3 regions of the Flammeovirga sp. SubArs3 genome follow, and region 3 is predicted to be linked to each of the others. Evidence: riboswitches for the same ligand, from Rfam matches in the RefSeq annotation. Region 3 holds a riboswitch; each other region holds the start of a gene.
The links. A riboswitch is a leader RNA that binds a small molecule or an ion and turns the genes downstream of it on or off. The one in region 3 is predicted to bind cobalamin.
Positions count from the first base shown of each region.

Region 1: it holds a riboswitch for cobalamin, as region 3 does, so the genes downstream of both, QL232_RS03960 (ABC transporter substrate-binding protein) here and QL232_RS17765 (InlB B-repeat-containing protein) in region 3, are expected to answer to the same signal.
Region 2: it holds a riboswitch for cobalamin, as region 3 does, so the genes downstream of both, QL232_RS00250 (ribonucleotide-diphosphate reductase subunit beta) here and QL232_RS17765 (InlB B-repeat-containing protein) in region 3, are expected to answer to the same signal.

Region 1 is NZ_CANDOA010000001.1:1,118,498-1,121,920, forward strand. It holds gene QL232_RS03955 (TonB-dependent receptor) at 1-929, opposite strand, end outside; gene QL232_RS03960 (ABC transporter substrate-binding protein) at 932-2,092, opposite strand; cobalamin riboswitch at 2,111-2,286, opposite strand; gene QL232_RS03965 (N-acetylmuramoyl-L-alanine amidase-like domain-containing protein) at 2,397-3,263, opposite strand; gene QL232_RS03970 (hypothetical protein) at 3,356-3,423, shown strand, end outside.
Region 2 is NZ_CANDOA010000001.1:63,249-66,671, forward strand. It holds gene QL232_RS00245 (ribonucleoside-diphosphate reductase subunit alpha) at 1-636, opposite strand, end outside; gene QL232_RS00250 (ribonucleotide-diphosphate reductase subunit beta) at 727-1,704, opposite strand; cobalamin riboswitch at 1,864-2,067, opposite strand; gene QL232_RS00255 (BamA/TamA family outer membrane protein) at 2,508-3,423, opposite strand, start outside.
Region 3 is NZ_CANDOA010000006.1:165,144-168,566, forward strand. It holds gene QL232_RS17745 (hypothetical protein) at 1-55, shown strand, start outside; gene QL232_RS17750 (thiamine-binding protein) at 113-406, shown strand; gene QL232_RS17755 (SDR family oxidoreductase) at 498-1,193, shown strand; gene QL232_RS17760 (Lacal_2735 family protein) at 1,199-1,360, shown strand; cobalamin riboswitch at 1,484-1,659, shown strand; gene QL232_RS17765 (InlB B-repeat-containing protein) at 1,782-3,158, shown strand; gene QL232_RS17770 (hypothetical protein) at 3,211-3,423, shown strand, end outside.

The DNA.
Region 1 (3,423 bases), on a different contig from region 3:
CTTTGTGTGGCAATTTGGCTTCCACCGTTTAATAATTCATCTTGAATATAGGCGACACTTGCAGTATGTGTCCATTGATCATTCTTCACTTTGTAATTAACAACTCCTCTAAAATTTGTATTTTCAGTAGAGTCATAAGTACTGGGCTTCATGTTATTACCCATGATTGGTTGAATACCCCTTTGATCTTGTGTATACCATAAATTAACGGACCATTCTTCGTTTTCATTTGGTTTAAAATGAGTTTCATGAAGAATTCCTGCATGCCAAAAACCAGCATTTTGTTGTACCTGATCTTCTTTAGCATACTCATTATAAAATGTATAATCATTATCAGCCATCTGATAAAGGCCTACTGTCTTATGCTTCCATTTATTATTACCATATTGAGCTTTAAAACCATAAAATTGTTGATTGAAGCTTCCATATGCTGTTTGTATTTCAAAATGATTTTCACTCTCCCAATCCAATTGATCTTTAAGGATAATGGTGCCACCTACTGCACCAGAACCATATTGTGCAGAACTTGCTCCATACTGAAGGTCAATATTGTCAAAATAGAAAGTATTAATGGTAGACATATCTGTTTGACCTAACGTCAAAGAATTTAAGTTAATACCATTCCATACAATCGCAGTATTTTCTGGAGATGCACCACGAATAGAGATACTAGAAAGTTGCCCTGGAGCACCATATTCTCGAATATATACTGAAGCTTTATCTCTTAATAAAGTCGCTAGGGTACCTTCATTATAGAATTGCATTTCAGTACTGTCAAAGGTTTGAATATGTGCCCCTTGACTATAATACTTCATTGATTTGGCAGTGATCTCAACTTCTTTTAATTCTCGATCAGGAAGCTGATACTCTTGACCTACACAATAAGTGGAGATAAAGAATAAAACGGCCATTAGACCTTTTAATCTCATGATTAATTAATTTTTTGAAAGAAGTATAATTCGTGATCAGGAAGAAGTTCCGGATGGAAAATCTTAATAAGGTCAGCTAAAATGATTTCTGGGTGTAAAATTCCTGTACCCCAATAATCATTGGCTGCTTTATTCATTTTATTATTGTTGTTGTAGATTCCTCCGTTAGTAAATGCATCAAATTCAGCATATCTTTTGTCAATACCTTTTAACTCTTCTAAGGAATTGACCATGCCAACGTTAATCCAATATTTTGCATCTTTTCCTTTTGCATAAACGCCTTCTAAATCGAATTGTAAACTACCTTTTTGATCATTGTCGAACCAAGGATAATCTACATGAACATCATGAAAAGCTTTAGCCAAATATGAAGCTCCACCGGGTACAGACCAAAGGCCTTTGTACGGTAAACCACTAATCACTTTCGGAGAAGATTTTGCCTGAGTAGCTAGATGTTTATATTCGTTGTATTGCTTTGTAATGCTTTCAAACAAAGCATTTGCTTCGGCTTCCTTGTTAAGAAGAGCACCAAAAACCTTAATCCATTCGGCTCTTCCCAATAAGTCACTTTCTTGCCAGTCTGTATTGGCTAAGATGGGAATGCCTGCTTTTTGAATAACTGGGAAGGAAGTTGAAGATGTTGAACTGCTTCCTACAACCATAACCAAGTCAGCATCACTTAAGATTACTTTTTCAGCATTTCCTTCCATATCATAACCAACAGAAATAATACGACCTTCTTCCATACGGTCAATAATGTCTTGGCTATACATATAGGTTTTATCAACATACCCCCTTATGGCATCAATACTTCCAAGTTCTTCCATCATAGAAGTTTGTGCGGTGGTCGTTGTAATTACATTTTTTACTGGAATTGAAATAACTTGATGGCCTTTGTATTGATCAGGAAGAGAATTCCCTTTTGGTAATAATACAAATGTCTCTTGACCGTCGTTAAAAGGATTGATGAAGTGTATTAATTTAAGATTGTCCTTATATTCTAACTTAAAAGTTTTAGCATGTAACACTTCCGATTTTACTGAGCCAATATTTTGCTCTTGATTCTCTTTCTGAGACGTTTGTTTGTTTTCCTTCTGCTGACATCCAAAAAATAGGATGAGGAAAGAAAGGACTATAGTATATAGTGACTTGTTTAGCTGCATTCCTTTTTACTTTACACCCGAAGAATATTTCCAAACAAAAGATATCCTGACTTTCCTTTTAGATGAGCCTTCCCGAGTGTACTCAGTGGCATTTTCATCAACCCTTACAGGTAGGATTACAGTAGCGGGGACTGTTTTGGATTCTCACCAAATTCCCTTTTGTTTGATGCAAATATGATAGATGATTATTTACAATACAACTAAAAAGATTATTTATGAAGCATGACTGTGATCATTAAAAATCATTTACAAATCCATTATCAGTAGCAGTTTTGCCAAGAAATACTATTATTCAAAAGATAAACTAGTTGATTCTTGCAACTGTTATACCGGTGTTCAATTTGCTGTTTTTTAACCACTCTGCTAAAGGCTTCTTTGTGATTTCAACTTTTCCTCCAGATTGTGAGGCATGCAATAAATGTATACGGTTGTCTTCCAATCTTACTGCAAAGCCAACATGGGAGACATCTAAACCATCTACTTTACAAACCAAAGCAATGATATCTCCAGATTCTATTTTACTTTCTATCTCAGCTATTTCTTTAATATATATTTGAGAGAGTGGCTTTGTATTTATTTGATCTTCAATTTTCTTGATCTCTACTAAAGCGGAATCATTACCAACTAACTGTTTGTACGCAGTGATATGAGTACTCATAAAGTTGATTTTCTTATCGTACACTGTTCCTCCGATTTTCTCCGTAACGTCAGTAACAATACCTTTTTTCTGATTATTTCTTATCCATTCTGTAAAATAATGTAATCGTGAAGGGTACCCATTTCGTCTCCCGTCTCTATATCTTAAATATTCTAAGATACTTGCATAATGATTGAGATTTCTAAATTTTTCATTGTCCTCTCCAGAATACAATTTAGTTAAAGCAACTACAGATTCTACAAAGGTAGTACAATCAAAACCTAGATAATTAATGACTAAGTCTTCCCTCTTTTCATTTATTTCTAGGGTCTTTTCAAGATAGGGTTCACCTACAAATGTTTTGGCAATACTGATTGCCTTTTCATTCGAAGTAAGCCCTTGTAAAGGAAGTTGGTTTAATGTTGTGAGCTTATCTTCAAAAGCTTTTGTACTTGGAATTGTACAAACAAACTGTGCTTGGCAATAAAAAGTGATAAATAATAAGCTAATTATAGATAAGAATTGTCTTGACATATTTATTTTTTGCATTTTGCAGGAATGAAGCATTAACTTCAATAATGTTCTTGATATATAAACTTAGGCAATTCTTTGAAATTATCAGAACAATGGAACTTACCTTGCAATCAAACTATAAAAATATCAATAGAATGTTAAGAAAGTCTCTTGGATTTAT
Region 2 (3,423 bases), on a different contig from region 3:
TCCTTCTCTTACCTTTTGAATAAAGTTATCAGAAACAGTTACACCCATGAAAATATTTTGAATTGTCTTTCCAACATCTTTAATAGTTAGAAATTCGTCGATATCTTCATGCTCAACGTCAAGGTAAGCAGCAAGCATACCTCGTCTTGTACTTCCTTGGTTTGTACCGTTGATTACTGAATCAAACATTTCCAAGAAAGGGTATACACCGTTTGAAGTACCGTTATTTGTTATTTCAGCACCTCTAGGACGTACATCAGACATATTGATAGAAGTACCTCCACCAATTTTCGACATCATCATTACTTCTGCTAAAGTAGAACCGATACCAGCAATACTATCAGGCACATAACTACCAAAACAACTGATTGGTAATCCTCTTTCTGTACCCATATTTGACCATACAGGTGAAGCAGGACATAAATAGTTATTCCAAATAGCGTCAAAGAATCTTTTTTCGAAATCGGGTCTTTTTAATCGAGTTGCAGCAGCTTTAGCAATTCTTGTTACAGCATCTCTTACAGTTTCACCTTCTAATAGGTAACCGTTATTTAAAGTTTGCAATCCTTCATGAGTCATCCATTTTGGGCTTGCTTCCAAATTAGATGCTTCAGCAGTTAAAGTAATTTCAGACATAATTAAGAACTGAGGGTGTGTAGTGGTGTTTAGAAAGAAATTGAAATTACAAGGGAGAATAGCTGCTCCCTTGTATTGTAGTATTTTTGCTTAGAATAAATCGTCAGCGGTAACTGACTGAGTTTTCTTTGTATATTCTGTTGGACGTACGGCAAAGAAATCATCATGAGCAAGACCGAATACTTCCTCATCAAACCATTGCATTTCTTTAAGTACTTCTTTGTCTACTTCGAAAGTTGGCTTTAAACCAATTTCTGATAAACTCTTATTTAAACGGTCTCTCATGAAATGTACCAAGTGATTGATTGGTAAGAAATCAAACTCGCCATTTTCAAAGATGCCTGTAAGTAATCTTACTTCAACATCATGAGAAATCTTAGCCGCTTCATAGATACGGTTTTGTAATTCTTCAGTATTCAACTCAGGGTATTCAGCAATCATGGAGTTGTACAACCACATACCTGCTCTTGCATGTGAGTTTTCATCTTTCGCAGACCACTTAATGATATTACCAATACCTTTTAATTGGTTTTTGAATTTTTTGAATGAAAGAAGAATAGCAAACTGAGAGAATAAGTTTACATTTTCAGTGAAACAAGAGAAAATTGCAATCGACTGAAGTAAATCTTCTGGTTTTGCATTTCCTTGTGCATCAACTGTCACTTGTGATAACATTTCAAGACGTTCCATAGCTGTTTCATCTTCTAGGAATGCCTCAAAATTATCCAAATCTAACAATTCGTTTAAACGAGCGTATGCTGATGCATGTCTAGCTTCATTTTCTGCAAAAGTGATCGCCATTGCTTTAATCTCAGGCTTAGGAATAAATTGTCCGATCACACCCCAGAAATCATCCTGAACGTTTGTTTCTGTTTGTGCAAATGTCTTTAAAATATTACCAATAACATCACGCTCATGATCACTTAAGTTTGTTTTGAATTGCTGAATATCAGCATCAAAATTCACTTCTGAGTGAATCCAAAAAGTCTGATGAATTGCATCAATGAACTCTTGTGCTTTTGGGTATTCAAAAGGTTTGTAAGCTACACGTTTATCTAGTAAACTCATTGTTATATTTAAAGTTTTTAATGTAAACAACACTGACAACTAATTTGTTGCCGCACATTTGACGTTTGCTAATTTTACTTTACAAGACTCTTTGACTAAAACTTTGAAAACATTCAAAGAAGATAGATCAACGATTTGCTCTCCCTTATCCCGAAGGAGGTAAATTAAGCACACGATGGCAGGTCTTCTGGCTCGTTTTTAAGTGATGAAATTCTCCCTTCCCATACCCAAAAGATATAGTGGTTAAAAATTGAACTCATCTAAAAACTTACAGCTGCGGGAACAGCATAGGAATTACACCTATTTCCCTTTTCACTGAAGCATTCTCAACTTCACTTCAGCACCTTCGTTTTAACAAATAAATAGCCTTTTCGTGATTATTGCAAACATTTTTGATGGTAATTTTATAAAAAAAAATATTCTCAATTTTATCATTTTTTACTTGACTGAATCAAAAATTAGCGCTAATAAGAAGAGAGCTAACTACCTATCAATAATTGTACTATTCTAATATTTCAAAAAGTAACACCTGTCCCAATCAATGAAACATTTTTTGTATTACTCGTTCAAAAAAAAATATAATATATAACACAATAAATCAGGATTTGTTTTCAGAGATCACATAACGACTATATACAAAATTAAATTTGGGTTGTATCATGAAAAAAAAGCTCATTTTTAATAAAAGATTTTTTTTCATGATTCACCTTTTATTAAAAATGAGCTTAATGACTGTTTGTAAATTTCAAACAAACAGAATTATTGTCTTGATTTTTTATTCAAAAAATAATAATGATGTCATCTTAAAAAGCTTCACCAAAAGTTAGATAAATTCCGGAGCTTCCATCAGGGCCAATTCCATAGTCCGCTCTTAGTGATGCTTTGTCTTCTTCGTTAATCAGTAACCTTACACCAACACCTCCCGAAAGTTTAGTTTCTGAAAAATTAAAATCACTGCTATTTTCATAAACGTTAGCAGTTGCAACAAAGGCTGTCATTCCTAATCTCCAGAACATATGCTGTCTTACTTCTGCTTGAAAGGCGATCATATTATTATCTCTATATCTACCTTCATAGACACCTCTCATCATATTCAAACCTCCCATAAGTGCCATTTCTCTAAAAGGAACATCACCATATGTTGAGTTGTAAATACCCTGAAAAGCCACTACTGTTTTTCCTTCTTTCTCTCTACTCACATCAAAGTACTTTCTTGCATCCAAGTAAATACGTTCGAATTTATAATCGCTTCCTAAAAAAGAGTTATAGGTTTCGATTTTAGCTTCAATATAATGCCCGCCAGAAGGTGTCAATACAAGGTCTCTTGTGTCCCATTTGTACACAAATCCTAATCCTGAAAGTGAACCACCTGCATACCCAGGTATTTCAGAGACATCACCATAACTTCCATCCTCTCTTGGTCCAACACTTATATCCCAAAAATTAGCGTATCTGTATTGAAGACCAAAAAACATCTTATCTCTAATTTTTTTCAGAAACTGTTGTCGGAAATCAACTTTGGTCCAATCCATCAACTGTTCATTGCTATTTGGAGTGTCCCCACCAATACCGTAATATTTCTCTGGGTATTTAGCATACTCCCATGTTCCTTCGAATAACCAGTTTTCATCTTTGGTAAAAATAGTATGCTCCAACTTCAACCTCATTTGATTTTCTAAAGTATAGAAACCTATAAATGTTGCATTTGATGGTCTAGTA
Region 3 (3,423 bases):
GTATAAAGAATTAGAGGAGAACTTAAAAGCATCCACTTCAGTTGTTCATCCTTAATAATTCCTTAGTTTTGTACCCATAAACTTCAAAAATTAATGATTTATGGGTGCAATAATGAATTTTGCAATTTTTCCAATAGACAAAGGTGATCATATTGGAGAATACGTATCTAAAGTAGTACAACATATTAAAGATTCAGGTCTTACATATCAGTTTTCTCCTATGGGGACAGTAATCGAAGCTGAAACGGTTACTGAACTATTAAAGGTAGTAGACGATGCTTATAAGATTATGGATCCCATCTCTGACCGTATTTATTGTGTAATGAACATGGATTACAATAAAAATAAATCAGGGATGATTAAGGCGAAAACAGAATCTATTGAGAAAAGAATAGGTAAAGTTTAGGCTGAGAGAAGAGAACATTGGATGTTCTCTTTTTTTATTGAAAACATTTCCGAGCATAGGTAGTTAATTCTCTGTAACACTTATGTAGACCATGAAAAATTATCTAATAATAGGAGGGGCTTCCGGAATAGGAGAAGCATTAGTAAAAACACTTGCAGAAGGTGGAAATAGAGTATTTGCTACTTATAATAAGACAATGCCTACGTTTGAGAACGAAAATACACATTACCAACAGTATGATGTACTTTCGGAGACCAATAACTTTGATCAGCTTCCAGATGAACTAAATGGAGTAGCATATTGTCCTGGTAGTATAAACCTGATGCCTTTTACAAGATTAACGCCTCAAAGTTTTATTGATGATTTTCAGCTTCAAGTCAACGGAGCCGTAAAGGTTTTACAAGCAGTGATCAATAAACTGAGAAAATCACAAGGGAGCATTGTATTGTACTCAACAGTTGCAGTGCAGACAGGTTTTAAGTTTCATACTCAAGTAGCTGCATCAAAAGGTGCGATAGAAGGGTTAACAAAAGCATTGGCAGCAGAATATGCTCCAAAGGTTAGAGTAAATGCAATAGCACCATCATTAACCGATACTCCTTTGGCATCAAAATTACTTAGTGATGAATCAAAGAAGGAAGCGAATGCCAGTACTCACCCATTAAAGAGAATTGGTGAGGCTGAAGATATTGCAAGATTATCTGCTTTTCTTTTATCGGATCAATCCTCTTGGATGACAGGACAAATCTTGCATGTGGATGGAGGTATATCAACACTTAAATTATAATCATCATGTTTGGACTATTTAAAAAGAAATCACCCAAAGAAAAATTAGAAGCGAAATACAAGAAGCTTTTGGAAGAATCACATCGTTTGTCGCATACAGATCGAAAAGCTAGCGATCTAAAAATGTACGAAGCGAACGAAGTGCTAAAAGAATTAGAAAAATTATAAGCGGTTTAAATATCGTATTATGTTAAGGTTTGTGGTTATTAGATACCGCAAACCTTTTTTTAATATTATTTATTAATAAGATTAAATAATGATCAACATCACTTTGAATTAAATTAAACCACACCACTTTTGTTTCGCATTGGTTCCGTAAGGAATAACAGGGAATCTAGTGAAAATCTAGAACTGTACCCGCAACTGTAAAAGTTCAAAAAGTCATTTTTCAATAGGCCATTGTAGTATACGAGAAGGCGAAAAGTGAGAGCTAAGTCAGGAGACCTACCAAGCATTTATTTTTTTAGACAAAACTTCGGGAATAAAGTTTGAAAAATTTCATGGTACCACTTGGTAGATCCCCTCTATCGAAGAAATGTAAGCTTACCTAGAGTTTTGTCACCTAATTTTTATTATTAAAAGCAAAGTGATGAACAAACAATTTACAAGACAATCATTCTATTTCGTAATACTCTTATTATTTGGACTATTCAGTTGTGATAAAGAAGAGGCATCAATCACTGCATATACTGTTGATTTTGATTGTAATGGTGGTACAAAAATAGAAAGCCAAGAAGTTTTAGCGGGCGAAAAGGTGACTACGCCAACGGACCCTACGAAAGAGGGACACGAATTTTTATATTGGACGAAAAATGATCAAGAATACGATTTTTCAAAAGAAGTAGTTGATGATTTTACATTAACGGCGTTATGGGAAGAAATCGAAGTCACCTATCAAGTCACATATAAATTTGACAATGGACAAGAAGATAGTGTAGCTACTGTCATCGAAAATGATCTATTAAAAGCTCCTCAAATCCCACTAAAAGAAGGGTTTATCTTTAAATTCTGGTCTGAAGATGGTGCTGAATTTAAATTTGGAGAGGCTGTTACTTCTAATATTGAACTGACGGCAATTTATGAAGAAGTCATTGATCAGTATGTTGTTTCCTTTGATCCAAATAATGGTGAGCAAATGACATTAGTAACTGTCGATGAAGATACTGAAGTAACTGAACCTGAAAATCCACAAAAGGAAGATTATGAGTTTCTAGGATGGTATTTAAATGATGAACTTTATGATTTTACTTCAAAAGTTAATGGTGATATTACTTTAATAGCAAAGTGGAAAATCGTAGCAGGAGAAACTACATTTGAATATGCGACCATTTCAAGAGATGATTTTAATAGTTTAAGTAACGGAGATCATATTATGGTAAAAGCTCAACTCAATTACCTATCTAGAGGTTGGGCTTGGGGTACTGAGGTTTATCTTGTTGATAATAAAGAAAATAGCTCAAAAGACTTATATAGCCATTCAAACTACGGAATGTTCACTTTCCCATTATCAGTAGCAAGCGATGACCCAATGATGGGCGGTACTTATGTATTTAATCTAGTAAAAGATGTTTACATGTCATCACCTCAATTAGGTTTTGGATATATGCGAAATGAGGAATTTGATGAAACAGGAACTCCTGCTTATGATGGTGGAAAATGGAATGCACCTATGCGTTACGGAATCGAGTTTTTCGATGAAATTATTAGAGGTAACGTTAGAGAAGTGAATTATTCTGCTGAAAAAGGTTTATCAGTAGTTGTTGGTACTGAGGAAGTAACGATTAAAAAGAGAGTGGAGGATGGCCAAGGGAATATCACATACGAGAATTTATCTGAAAGTGATACATCTTTATTTGACGATCATCTAGAACAGAATAGATATATCTACACTATCCAAGTAGAAGGCGAAACAGTTTCTGTTTTAAACAAAGATACATTGCAAGTTTACGCTTCAATCTTACCCTAAACACTAACTAAGAGGGAATACGTAAAAGTATTCCCTCCAAACGATTCTAATTATGAAAAATATTTTAAAAATACTTCCAGTAATACTCATTTCTGGGTGTGATAATTCAGAGATTGAAGACACAAGCTATAAACCTATTGATAATCCAGATGCACAACCTTATATCTCAGAGGTAATAGATTTCAAACCTGCTCCAGGTCAGTTTATGAATAAGGTAGAAAATGATTTTGAAGCAGCAGAAAACATTGTAGGTAATACAGATCAA